DNA from 4 places in the Oceanobacillus timonensis genome. Region 1 is predicted to be linked to each of the others. Evidence: riboswitches for the same ligand, from Rfam matches in the RefSeq annotation. Region 1 holds a riboswitch; each other region holds the start of a gene.
What was found. A riboswitch is a leader RNA that binds a small molecule or an ion and turns the genes downstream of it on or off. The one in region 1 is predicted to bind thiamine pyrophosphate.
Positions count from the first base shown of each region.

Region 2: linked by a shared signal. The riboswitch ahead of B7E05_RS20205 (thiamine phosphate synthase) and the one ahead of thiW (energy coupling factor transporter S component ThiW) in region 1 are both predicted to bind thiamine pyrophosphate.
Region 3: linked by a shared signal. The riboswitch ahead of thiM (hydroxyethylthiazole kinase) and the one ahead of thiW (energy coupling factor transporter S component ThiW) in region 1 are both predicted to bind thiamine pyrophosphate.
Region 4: linked by a shared signal. The riboswitch ahead of B7E05_RS02165 (acetylornithine deacetylase) and the one ahead of thiW (energy coupling factor transporter S component ThiW) in region 1 are both predicted to bind thiamine pyrophosphate.

Region 1 is NZ_LT800497.1:3,667,171-3,670,493, forward strand. It holds gene B7E05_RS18025 (LytTR family transcriptional regulator DNA-binding domain-containing protein) at 1-868, opposite strand, end outside; TPP riboswitch at 983-1,096, shown strand; gene thiW (energy coupling factor transporter S component ThiW) at 1,232-1,696, shown strand; gene thiD (bifunctional hydroxymethylpyrimidine kinase/phosphomethylpyrimidine kinase) at 1,727-2,548, shown strand; gene thiM (hydroxyethylthiazole kinase) at 2,538-3,323, shown strand, end outside; gene thiE (thiamine phosphate synthase) at 3,313-3,323, shown strand, end outside.
Region 2 is NZ_LT800497.1:4,118,252-4,121,574, reverse strand. It holds gene B7E05_RS20210 (ABC-2 transporter permease) at 1-1,095, shown strand, start outside; TPP riboswitch at 1,312-1,408, shown strand; gene B7E05_RS20205 (thiamine phosphate synthase) at 1,529-2,140, shown strand; gene thiO (glycine oxidase ThiO) at 2,143-3,279, shown strand; gene thiS (sulfur carrier protein ThiS) at 3,276-3,323, shown strand, end outside.
Region 3 is NZ_LT800497.1:1,420,885-1,424,207, reverse strand. It holds gene B7E05_RS06890 (Lin0512 family protein) at 2-361, opposite strand; gene thiM (hydroxyethylthiazole kinase) at 443-1,222, opposite strand; TPP riboswitch at 1,347-1,449, opposite strand; gene sda (sporulation histidine kinase inhibitor Sda) at 1,814-1,993, opposite strand; gene B7E05_RS06875 (carboxymuconolactone decarboxylase family protein) at 2,473-2,793, opposite strand; gene B7E05_RS06870 (cupin domain-containing protein) at 2,813-3,229, opposite strand.
Region 4 is NZ_LT800497.1:362,717-366,039, forward strand. It holds gene B7E05_RS02160 (hypothetical protein) at 1-891, opposite strand, end outside; TPP riboswitch at 1,102-1,205, shown strand; gene B7E05_RS02165 (acetylornithine deacetylase) at 1,288-2,556, shown strand; gene tenA (thiaminase II) at 2,596-3,264, shown strand.

The DNA.
Region 1 (3,323 bases):
GCTGTTCCAATTCTTTTAAGGTAAGGCCTGTCGGAAATCCTTCTCCACGGGTATATAGATAGGATTGTCCATCCTGGCTTTCGATATAATCAATTTCCTGCGGGTCAAATAAAATAATTTTATCCTCTACTTTTGCGGAAATTTTATTTAATTGAAAAGTTTGCTTTACTTGAACCGCTTCTTCTGCTGTTTCCGTGCCATCTGTTTCTATGGTTTCTGAACGTTTATTTCCCTCCGTTTCCACTTCTATCTGACGGATTCCTTGTTCATCCAAGCGATAGACAGTATCGGCAATGGTGATGGCACTCTCCGTACTTGTTGTAAAAATCAGTACCGCCTTTTGCTGCTCCTGCATCAATTCGACAAATTGATGCAGAACACGTTTGGTTTCTAAATCTATATTTACTTCCGGCTCTTCAAGAATGACAACTTCTGATTCCTGCATGAATATTCTTCCAAACTGAACACGCCGTTTTTCGGAACGATTGAGCTGGTGTATCTTCCATTTTGCTTTTTCTTCCAGTTGAATTTGCGAAAGAACTTCTTTGATTGACGCCTTGCTTTGAAATAAAGAACCTATAAAATTTAGATATTCCTGCACTTGCAGCCGTTCATAAACCTCTTCTTCATACCAGCAAATACCTAACGATGAAAAATATTTCTGTTTGTCCGCTTGTAATGTCTGATGCTGAATCTGAATCGATCCACTTCGAACGTTTTCTTTTCCGATAATCATCTGCAGTAATACCGAACGAATATTAACGGTGGATTGAACAGCTTTTATTTCTCCAGATTTTACTTCGATATCTATCTTTGGAAATAATATTTGGTCTCCCTGACGATATTCCATACCATTTATTCTTAACATGCTTTAACCTCTTTCTACTAATAACTTTTCCTGTAGATCAGCCTGTAATCTGATGATTCATTCATGACAAATTGCTCCATCTCTGATACAGTAGAATCAAAGAAAATGATGAAAAGCAACTACTAGGGGAGCCCAACATGGCGGGCTGAGAGGAAAGCATGCTCACTTTCCGACTCTTATAAACCTGATCTGGTTAATACCAGCGTAGGGAAGTAGTCAATCCATTTATGATTACTCTCAGTATACCAAATCAGGCTTCCCGACAAAGCCTGATTTTTTTATTTTTTTACAAAGTAGTTCCCTTTTCATTTTCCTAAGTAAAAGGAGATGATTAGATTGAAAAAACGTACACGCTTACTAACAATGATGGCCGTACTGGTAGCTATTGGAACGATTGGCTCGCAGTTACTCTGGTTTCCTGCCGGTGTTGCCAGAGCTTATCCTGTCCAGCATGCCGTTAATGTGATTGCCGCCATTATGCTCGGTCCAGGTCCTGCGGTGATTGTCGCATTGATGATCAGTCTGCTCAGGAACCTTTTAGGATTGGGGACACTGGTTGCTTTTCCGGGAGCGATGATTGGAGCTTTTGTTGCTGGGGTATTGTATCAAAAAACGTATAAATATCCGATGGCAGCTTTAGGAGAAATCATTGGTACAGGAATAATTGGTTCCTTCTTTGCTGTTCCTATCGCTAACCTGCTTATGGGAAGTTCTGCAGGGGCTTTTGCTTTTATTCCGCCGTTTATTGTAAGCAGTGTCTCCGGTGCATTGATCGGGTGGTTGTTAGTCAGCCGTATCCCGGCACGGCAATTTTCTTTAACAAAATAAATCTTTAATTCTATGAAGGAGGTTTTTATAATGAAGTCGGTTCGTTGTGCATTAACCATTGCCGGCACAGATCCTAGCGGAGGTGCTGGTATTCAAGCTGATTTAAAGACATTTCAAGAACTGAAAACTTATGGGATGTCCGTGATTACATCCGTTGTGGCGCAAAATACCACAGGGGTCCGTTCCGTAGAGCATATGCCAATTTCTATGATTGAGGATCAGCTGGATGTCATTATAGAAGATATGCCGATTCATGCGGTAAAAACAGGAATGATTGCAAGCAAGCCCATGATGGAATTAATCGTTAAAAAATTAGAACAGGTTGATGCTCCATATGTAATGGATCCAGTAATGGTCGCTACCAGCGGAGATTCTCTAATAGATGAAGAAGGTCGTAACTATTTACGACAATACCTTCTCCCTTTAACAACGCTTGTAACACCAAATATTCCAGAAACGGAATTCCTGACCGGGTTATCCATTACAACCGAGGAAGATATGAAAAGCGCGGCAGAATATCTCGTTCACGAATATGGTGTCGATGCTGCATTAATAAAAGGTGGCCACCTAAAAGGACAAGCAATTGATTTTCTTTATGATGGAAATAAAATGCACAGTTATGCTTCCGAACGTATTGACACGAAAAACACGCATGGAACAGGATGTACCTATTCCGCCGCTATTGCTGCTTATTTAGGAAAAGGTTATCCGCTGCCAGAAGCAGTGAAGCATGCCAAATCCTTTGTTACTGCTGCCATTTCAAAATCATTTGAACTCGGGGAAGGAAATGGCCCGACAAACCACTGGGCTATCCGGGAAAATGCAGGAAAGGAGATTATTCATGAATCCTGATATTATCCAGCAAGCCAGAAACAACACACCGCTTGTTCATCATTTAACCAATCAGGTTGTCGTCAACTTCAGCGCAAATGGCCTGTTAGCTTTTGGCGGCAGCCCGGTGATGGCAAAAGAACTGCAAGAAGCCGCAGATATGGCAAATATTGCAGATGCACTCGTCTTAAACATCGGAACGGTTTTAGAAACGGAAGTTCCTGCAATGATTGCAGCAGGAAAAGCTGCCAACCAAAAAGGAATCCCGGTTGTTCTTGACCCTGTTGGTGTGGCTGCTACCCCATTTCGACAAAAAGCAGTCGCAAGAATTTTAAAAGAAGTACGTCCAACCGTTATCAAAGGGAATGCGGGCGAAATTGCATCCTTAGTTGATACAGAAATCCAAATGCGCGGTGTTGATTCTGTCGGTGAAGGTAATATAGATGAAATTGCCGAAAAAGCCGGAAAAAAATTTAATACTGCTATTGTGATCACTGGAAAAACAGATGTGATTTATGCAAATCAACAGTTTATTTACAATCAGACAGGGCACCCGCTTCTCGCAACGATTACCGGTTCCGGATGTTTATTAGGTTCGGTTATTGCGGCTTGCCTTACTACTTCTTATGATATGTCCGAACAGCTCCGTGCAGCACTTTGTTTTTATGGACTCGCTGCAGAGCATGCAGCAGAACAGCCGGATGTCAAAGGCTCAGGAACTTTCCTGCCCAATTTTATTGATGCTTTATCTTGTACACCGAAACAATTGAATGGAGGTTCAAATAATGACATGGAA
Region 2 (3,323 bases), 450 kb from region 1:
ATTTCTGCTACCGATGTGAATGCTCAACCCTCATTTGAAGAAGAGCCGATGGAATATACAAACTCCAGCTATTTCCATAAGTATGTTAAACGTGTGATTTATAATCAGTTCCCGCAATATATACAAAGTGGAGATGCGCAAATAGAAGTGGATGATGATGGGAAACCATGGTATGTGCAGACCATCTATAAACCGATGCACATTACGAATAAACCAAATCTGGATGCACTTCGTGTCGTCGTCATTGATCCGGTCACTGGAGATATGAATGCCTATCAGACAGATGAAGCACCAGCATTTATTGATGGATCTGTGAGTTCGGAAATGGCTTCGGTGACGAATGATTATTTCGGAAAGTATATCCACGGGTGGTTAAACAGTATGTTTGGAAAAAGAGATGTGAAGCTGCCAAATGAGTCTGGAACAGAATCTGGTGTTACACCAATGTTTGATGAGAATGGGGATATGTTTTATTTTACTGATATGACCTCTCCGAAAGAAAACGTTGATTCAGCACTGGGCTATACACTTATTAACGCACGTACCGGTGAGCTTACCTACTTTGGTGGGGAGAAGAATAACGGCATTATGGATAGTGACGGAGCAAAACAAATCGTTAATAAGGAATTTCCGGAGAAGAAATGGGAAGGTTCTATGCCTGTACTGTATAATATTGATGGGAACCCGACTTGGGTCGTCAATGTACTGGATCCGAACGGTCTGCACAAGCAGTATGCATATATTAAGGCGGATGATTCTGATTTTGTTGTATTTGGAGATACGGCGAATGCTGCTCTGGAATCCTATCGGATGGCTTTGTCACAGGATCCTGGAAATGCAGAGGCTACGGATGAGACTGTTACCGAATCTGTGCAAGGAACGGTTGACCGTGTGCAAATAAGCTCAACAGAACAAGGTCAAATGGTTCAATTCTTACTGGAAGATGATACCACCATTTACACTGTAAACTCTAGCAAGGTTCCATTGGCAATCTTTCTGGAAAAAGGAGATCATATTAATGCAGAAGCACAGGTGATGGATGATAATGAAACAGCGACCATTGAAGAGATGGAAATTGAAGGATTGACGGAATAGCAGAAAGAAATATATGTATGAATCCCCTATTGTTTAAAATGGCAATAGGGGATGATATTACATTATTTGACCAACTTGTTTTGTGTTTCGAAAAAGGTGTCAGGTATGGAGGACACAACAATTGTATCTCTTGAAATCCTCCAAACACTTTTGGAAAAATATATTTGAAAATAAAAAATAATATGTTATGCTTTAATTGTAATCTGAAAATTAAATAAGCAACACTAGGGGAGCCTTTGGCTGAGACGAATATTTCGGACCCTTTGAACCTGATCTGGTTAACACTAGCGTAGGGAAGTGGCAGGAACATGATGATATATCATTCAATCGTTGAATTTTTATACAATCAAGGCCACTTGTCCTACTCGGATAAGTGGTCTTTTTCGTTTCTTCCATCAGCCTGGAGGAATTGAGTAAAGGAGGGCAACAGAGGATGAGCAAACAGCTGCATCTGATCAGTGATGGCAATTTTTCCAACCACCATTTGCAAATAATAAAGCGGATTTACAAGAGTATTGATTATTTGCACATCAGAGAAAAGAACAAAACAGCCAAAGACATGCTGGAAATCATTAGAGCATTAAAAAACATCGGATTTCCATTAGCAAAAATAATTGTCAATGACAGGATAGATATTGCTGTTATGAAGCAGTGTGCAGGGGTTCAGCTGGCATATCACAGCCCTCCTGTTTCCCTTGTGAAAGGAAACTTCCCTGGCTTGAAAGTAGGAAAGTCTGTCCATTCTTTACGAGAAGCAGAACAGGCACAGCAAGAGGGAGCAGATTATCTATTATACGGTCATGTTTATTCCAGTATGTCTAAGCCAAATCAGCACCCCAGGGGATTAGTTGAACTTCAGGAGATTACCAGCACGTTATCTGTGCCGGTATACGCGATTGGCGGGATGACGCCCGAGCGAACGAAAGAAGTAATTGCAGCTGGATCAGCTGGAATAGCGGTGATGTCTGGGATTTGGCAGGCAGATGATCCGATCCAAATGGCCAAAGCTTACCACCACGTGTTGAATACTTGGGAAGGAGGTTAACAGTGAATAAACAATTCGATCAAATTATTGTAGGCGGCGGAGTCATTGGCTGTTCCATTGCTTATCAGCTGGTGAAAAGAGGTTATCGGGTACTGATTATAGAGAGAAATCAAGTTGGTTGTGAAGCTTCCAGTGCCGCAGCGGGTATGCTAGGGGCGCAAGGTGAGTTTGCTGAAGATAGTCCTTTATTCCAATTTGCGCAGGAGAGCAGGGCGTTATTTCAGGATTTATCCGAGGAACTGCGGGAAGAAGCAGGAATTGATATCCAGTATAGGCATAAGGGAATCATGAAGCTTGCCTTTCATCAGCAACAATATAACAAGCTGAAAACCGTCGCAGCGTTTCAACGAGAAGCGGATAATGCTGCCTATTTGCTGTCAGTAGAAGAAGCAAGAAAGATGGAACCAAGTTTGACGGATAATCTTCGCGCTATCCTTTATCTGCCAAATGATGGACAAGTTTCTGCCCGCCATCTTACCAAAGCATTCTGCCTGGCTGCCTGTCATCATGGCGCAATTTTGCATGAGCAGGAGAAAGTAAGCGAACTGTTAATGGAAGCAGGAAAAGTTTATGGAGTCCGGACTACAGAGGCAACGTATTATGCTGGTCAAGTCATTGTTGCTACAGGGGCGTTTGGAGATGAGCTGCTGCCTGCAGATTACAGCACAATCCCTGTAAAGGGCGAGTGTCTGCTATTAGAATTGGAACAGGAATTATTTCAATCCACGCTTTGGATGGATGGCTGTTATCTCGTTCCGAAGCAGGGAAAGAAAGTCATTGTTGGAGCATCCTCTATACCTGGTAAAACCGATAAGCATGTTCATGCTGCAAGCGTCCAGAAGTTGTTGGCACGCGCACAAAAAATGGTTCCACAGCTTGCGGAGGCAAGGATTAGAAATCATTGGGCAGGGGTCAGACCTGGAACTGCGGATGAAATGCCTTATTTGGGAGAAATTCCGGATATAGCTGGGTTATATGCAGCAAAGGGACATTATCGAAACGGGATATTATTATCACCAATCACAGGAATCTATATGGCAGACTTACTAGAAAATAAGCCGATTTCCCCGCTGTATAACGATTGCTTTCGCGCGAGCCGTCAAGCCAACAAATTGGAAAAGGCAGGTGAGTCAAAGTGAAAATAACCGTGAATGGCAATGGATTAGAGGTGCAGGAAGAGGTC
Region 3 (3,323 bases), 2.2 Mb from region 1:
CCTAATATCCCACTTCGACCACTGCATTGACAATATACATTAAATCATTTTTATCCTCTTGGTCACTTAGATAGATACCGCTGGTTGTAACCAATCCGCCATCTAACTTTTCCACTGACACATCGCCGTACGGTATTAATTTTTTTATTTTTTCTTCATCCAGGTGATTCCCATCTCTCGGAATGCCTAATTTTACATTTACTTTCATATTGTTTAAATCTTGGTCAGGCAGCGCGTTTTGAACTCCTGGCATCGAATTAGAGTGAATCGCATCGATAACAGCACGTTTGGAAGCTTCGTTAATATCTTGTCCATGTAAATCTACACCTGTACCTGTCTGGATAAATAGCATTTGTTCCATGTTTTTTTACTCTCCTTTTTGTTTATTTATAGCTTCGAACTAAAAATGGTTGCCCATTCTATTTCTCCCAAATAATACATACTACCATTCTTCCAACCGCTTGTACTTATCTACCATTTGTTGATCCAGAAAATATAATGTGTCCAACAGTGCCGGAATAAAGAAACCGGGCCCTTCTGCTTTTTTCATCGCCAACTCCGCTGCAATTCCATAGGCTGCGGTTACCTCAACGCTTGCTTCATACACATCTTCTCCAACACTGACATATGGCCCGACGAGCGAGGTAAGTAAACAGCCGCTGGTTGTAATATTCTGCAGCATCGCGTCCCCATTTCCGCAAAGTGTCGTACGCATGCCATCGGTAATCACATCTGTTTTTCCGGTTGCAATGACGACCGTATGATATTTATTTGCTACAGCCTTTGCAATTTCCGGATCAATTTCTGCAATGGTGGAGTCAGGACTTTTCATGGAATCAAACACATTTCCTAGTACAGCAATTTCTCCTGCATTGGCCCGAATAGCGGTAAATTGAACCTTTTCCAACAGTTCATCAATGACTTCTGTTCGAAATGTTGTTCCTCCCACAGCAATTGGATCCAAAATAACCGGAACGCCTTCCTCATTCGCTGTTTTCCCGGCAATTAGCATAGCTTCTGCACGTTCTTCCGTCAGTGTTCCGAGATTCAACACAACCGCTTGGGCATTTTGCGCATTCTCCACCGCTTCTTTCGGCGTATGCGACATAGCCGGAGAAGCACCAATGGCAATCAATCCATTCGCAGCAAAGTTCGTGGCTACTTCATTGATGACATTATAAATAAGCGGTCTTTTTTCTTTTATTTTCCCGATGTAATCCATACTCAAACAACTCCTCCTGTCATAGACTCGAATTGGAAGTTTCCAGAATACCTTTTTACATCAAATAAAAAACCACCCCAAAATGGAGTGGTTACATTTACGTTAATGATACAAATTCACCGTATGTCTGCCATCTCCACTTTCCTACGCTAGTACGAGCTAGATCAGGTTCAAAGGGATTAAGATGATAATCTTATCTCAGCCAAGTGGCACCCCTAGTGGTTTTCTATTCAATGTTACGTTCATTCTAATAGTAAAAATGATTATTGTAAAGGGATACATTACTTGCACATTACTAGATCCACCTTTGTTTGAATCTATCACGTTACGGTTTATTCCCATCAGATTCCTTTTCCAGTTGAAAATAAAGAAATAACAGCCTTCTTATTTCCCAGGAAATTACCGGCCGTTTTCATCATGCCATTTAAGAATGAAATCAATTTTTATAAAACAAAAAGAAGGCAGCGTTTCGTATACTACAAGTACGAACACTGCCTCTTTCAGCCCTAAATGTAAGGCTTGCAGATTCTACTTCCGATTACAGCATATTATTGATTACCAGGTGATAAAACTATACATATCCGGCCGCTATCACCTTTCAAAAATATCCGTCATGCTATTGTCTTCATCGTGCCTGTACTCACTCCTCTCTCTTCTTTTTTGGATTTCATTTTTTAAAGTTGCACAAAAATTCTTCTCTAATTTTAAATAGATTGCATTTCTCAGCGTCTCTTTTAAAAGCGCATCTGACAAATGCCTGAGACTATTCATGGATATTCCTCCTACATTTGCATTTTTGAACCCGTTGATTTTCAAGAACCGGAAGTAGAATCTACATAAAATATTACAAAGTGAGACAAAAAGAACAAAATAATGCGTCAATAAATGACAGCAAGAATAAAATTCCTTCTACTTTAAATACAGGACAAATTGGCAGAGTGAATAAGGATGTGGTTGGCCTGACCGTAGCAGAATTTTACCTTGGGATGATATCAACTTGAAAAATACGTTATCTTCGTTAGATATTTTTAAATGATGACAGGAAGGGGATAATGTAGATGATACGAAATATACTACGCCGTCCCTATGCGTTGCCGATTTTGATGTCATTTTACATCCCCTCCTTCTTTTCAACATGAAAAAACGCTTTCTTTATCGGAATGGATCATTTTATTATTTCCCATCCCGATAAAGAGAGCGTTATTCGTTCTTACTTGTTTGGATTCTATACATCTATGATTTAATACCATTTACGCTTCATCAAAAATTTCTTTCGCTGTATTCAAAGCACTCCAGGCTTTAGGCCATCCTGTGTAGAAAGCCAGATGCGTTATCAATTCGACTACTTCTTCTTTGGTCACACCGTTTTGTTTTGCCATGTTTAAATGCGCCTCTAATTGCGGTACGCCTTGTGTCATTAGATTGGCACAGGTAATCATACTACGGTCGCGCGGAGATAATTCGGACTCTCTGGACCATACTTCACCAAATAATACATCATCGTTTAGAGCCGCAAATTGGGGAGCAAATTCTCCCAAATTGTCACGGCCTGCTGTTTGTTTCTTTGCCATGGTTTATCCCCTCTTTCTATTATTTTTCTTCTAATTTGGAATAAATATCATCCGAAACAGGTTCCAGCCATTCCGGGGTGCCAGCTGTTATAGCAATATGCTCAAACCAGCTGTCCTTTGTCGCACCATGCCAATGTTTGACTCCGTCGTGCGTTACAACTACATCACCGGGTTTTAAAAATTGGGCCGGTTTCCCTTCTTCCTGATACCATCCTTCTCCGCCAGTTACCAGCAATAATTGATAACCGTCATGATGGATATGCCAATTATTACGGCAGCCAGGCTCGAATGTCACATTACCAACACCTACGCTGACTTCCGGATCGGCAACTAAACTTTGCAGATAGCTTTGCCCGACAAAGTATTGCGAAAAAGCATCATTCTTTTCGCCTGCCGGAAATATCACGCCATTTTTTACGTCTTCATTTTTCGCCATTTTTTCTTCCTCCTTATTTTATCGTTTTTGATTGCGCTGATTTATAACTGTAAGACTTGCCACGGATTCACGCAGCATCATGATGAAACCTGAA
Region 4 (3,323 bases), 3.3 Mb from region 1:
CTTCTTTCTTCGCATTAAAAAAGCAGCATAAATTAAAAAAACTGTAATGATGAGGGTGCAGCTGTAAATAATAAAGCTGGATCCGATAAAATCCCCGAATTTCGTCCCTGCTATGTGCGCTTTATAAGGTTGTCCCTCAGGATAACGGACAGGAATGGAAAAGTGATTTTGAGAATATATACGAGAAGAGACTTCTTTAGAAATAAAAATTTCTTCATCCCCATCTTCTGTATAAAAAGATAAATGTAAATAATACGAATCTCGACTAAAGCGTCCGGTATTACGTTCGTGTGCTGTGTCGGAAATAAAGGCTTCCACTTCGATTTGGTCCCCACTATAGGATTGAACCACACTAATGATAGACTTTCCCATAAATACATATGTCATTATAAACACCAGGCATAAGATTCCTGACACAATAAATATAAAAAATGTAGCACCCTTTTCTCTCCATTTTTTAAAGAAAGGGATATGACTAATATTATAAACAAGAAAACCTGAAGGATAGATACTAAAGACGATGATAACAATAAGATGCTCTGTTATTTGTGATTTCTGATCCTCGTCTGTTATACCAGAATCATTCTTCGTGATCGTTTCTCCGGCATCCAACTGTTCAAATTCCTGTTTAGTTAATAAAGAAATTTCTTGATCAGATGAATGACGAGTGAGCTGAAGGAGTGCGTCGTCTTCTAAAACAGCATAATATTTCAAGCTGCCAAATAAATCACTGGATACGGTTTTACCGACAGTGGTCACTTCTTTTTCTTCCCCGTTTTTCCCCTGTAATAAAGGATATAGAAGCTTTGATTCATCTGCTATCACCGTGATACAGATGATTAAAATAAAAATCCCAATTGCATAAGCACCTAATTTTTTAAATCGTTCCATGGCTCACTTCCTTATCTGCAACTATTTCAAAATTTATTATAACATTTTTAGGGAGTTAAACTGCTGGAAAACATGTGATATAGGCATACTTTCCCTGTAGATAGATTGAAATTCTTGCAATAATTAGGATGATTCCAATAATATAATTTAAACTATGCTTTACGCTTACAAATCCGTATGGTAATCTAAAATGGATAAATACATACGCAATGGATCCACTAGGGGTGCTTACTAAGCTGAGAGAGGCATATTGTCTTGACCCTTACCAACCTGATCTAGTTCGTACTAGCGGAGGGAAGTGGGCGGAATATGCCTATAGGCAAATGAATCAAACTTTTCTGCCGCTTTCTATATCAGGAGGCGGTTTTTTTGCGTGCTGAAAAGGAGGTTTTTTGAATGGACAGGGTCATTCAGGAGGTTCGAAATCGAGAAGATGAGTTAATAGCGCTTGTCAGCGATTTAATTCGCTTTGAAACACCAGCCCCGCCTGCACGAAATACAGAGGATATCCAAGCTTATATTGCGAATTACCTGGAGGAAATGCATTTTGAAACAGATCAATGGAATGTGTACCCTGATGATCCGAATGTCGTCGGCTGTTTGCGTGGGACTGCTTCTGATACATATAACAGCCTGATTCTTAATGGGCATGTGGATGTCGCTTCTATAGAGGAAGGTGAAAACTGGAAGCATGGGCCATTTCAGCCAACAGTGGAAGGACGTACGTTATATGGACGGGGAACAGCAGATATGAAAGGCGGTCTGGCAGCATGTTTATTTGCGATGCGTCTGTTGTATGACCATCAGATTCAGCTTGGCGGAGACGTTATTCTGCAGTCCGTCATTGGGGAAGAAGTCGGAGAAGCAGGGACGAAGCAATGCGGAGAACGCGGGTATACAGCAGATTATGCTATTGTTGCAGATACAAGCCATTGTGAAATACACGGGCAAGGAGGCGTTATTACCGGCTGGATTACGGTGAAAAGCCCGACCACGCACCATGATGGGACACGCCGTCAGCTCATTCATGCAGGCGGCGGGATGAAAGGGGCCAGTGCCATTGAAAAGATGAATAAGCTGATTACGGCTTTGCAGGAGCTGGAGCGTCATTGGGCAGTGACCAAATCCTATCCAGGCTTCCCGCCAGGAACCAATACGATCAACCCGGCAGTGATTGAGGGCGGAAGACATGCTGCTTTTATTGCTGATGAATGCCGCTTATGGATTACTGTTCATTACTATCCCGATGAGACGGCTGAACAGGTTGCTGAAGAAATTGAGTCCCATTTACGAAAGACGGCTGAAGCGGATGTCTGGATGCGGGATAACCTGCCAACATTTGAATGGGGCGGCGAATCGATGATCGTGGACCGAGGTGAAATTTTCCCGTCTTTCTCCGTAGATGAAGAGCACGCTGCTTTTGCCATGTTACAGGAGAGTCATAGCAAAGCTTTTGGCAAGGAAGCGAAAGTCCGAATGTCTGAAACAGTAACAGACGGCGGCTGGCTGGCAGCGTACGGGATTCCGACAGCCTGCTATGGACCGGGTGAATTGAAGCATGCCCATGCCGTAGATGAGCAGGTAAATATCGACGAGTTAGTAGATTATACAGTGTCCCTGCTGCAATTTATTTTGAAATGGTGTCAAACAGAAAAACAGGAATAAGGCATTTATAAAAATGATAGAAAAGGGAGTGCATAGAGCATGAAATTTACAGAACGTATTCGCAAGGCAGCAGATTCGATTTGGGAGAAAAGTCACCAGCATCCATTTGTACAAGGAATTGGTAATGGAACACTTGATATAGAGGCATTTAAATTCTACATGTGTCAGGATTACAAGTATTTGATAGAGTACTCCAAAGTAATTGCGATGGGAACGGTGCTTGCGAAGGACTTAGATACGATGTCCGGCTTTGCCAAATCACTAGATGAAACCCTGAATTTTGAAATGGATCTTCATCGCCAATATGCCGAGCGTCTCGGCATTTCCAGAGAGGAACTAGAATCTACGGTTCCGGGACCTGTAACGCTTGCTTACAGCAGTAATATGCTTGCAGAGGCACAAAAAGGCTCTTTAGCAGCATTGGTTGCAGCGATTCTGCCATGTGCCTGGAGTTATTATGAAATTGGTCTGGAGCTGGCAAAAAAACCGGGTGCGTTGGAGCATGAACAGTATGGGGAATGGGTGAAAATGTACAGTTCAGATGAATTTGGCTCCATCGGCAAATGGCTGATGGAAAAGTTAGATGAGCTTGCGGAAGGCTGTACAGAAACAGAGCTGAATCATTTAGAAGCTATTTTTCTGAATACCAGCCGCTATGAGTATATGTTTTGGGATATGGCATATAATCGCGAAGGCTGGCCAGTTTAAGCCAATCTCATAGGGCGTTTAAGGTAATTGCATTATTGGAAACAGTATGAGAAAGTAAA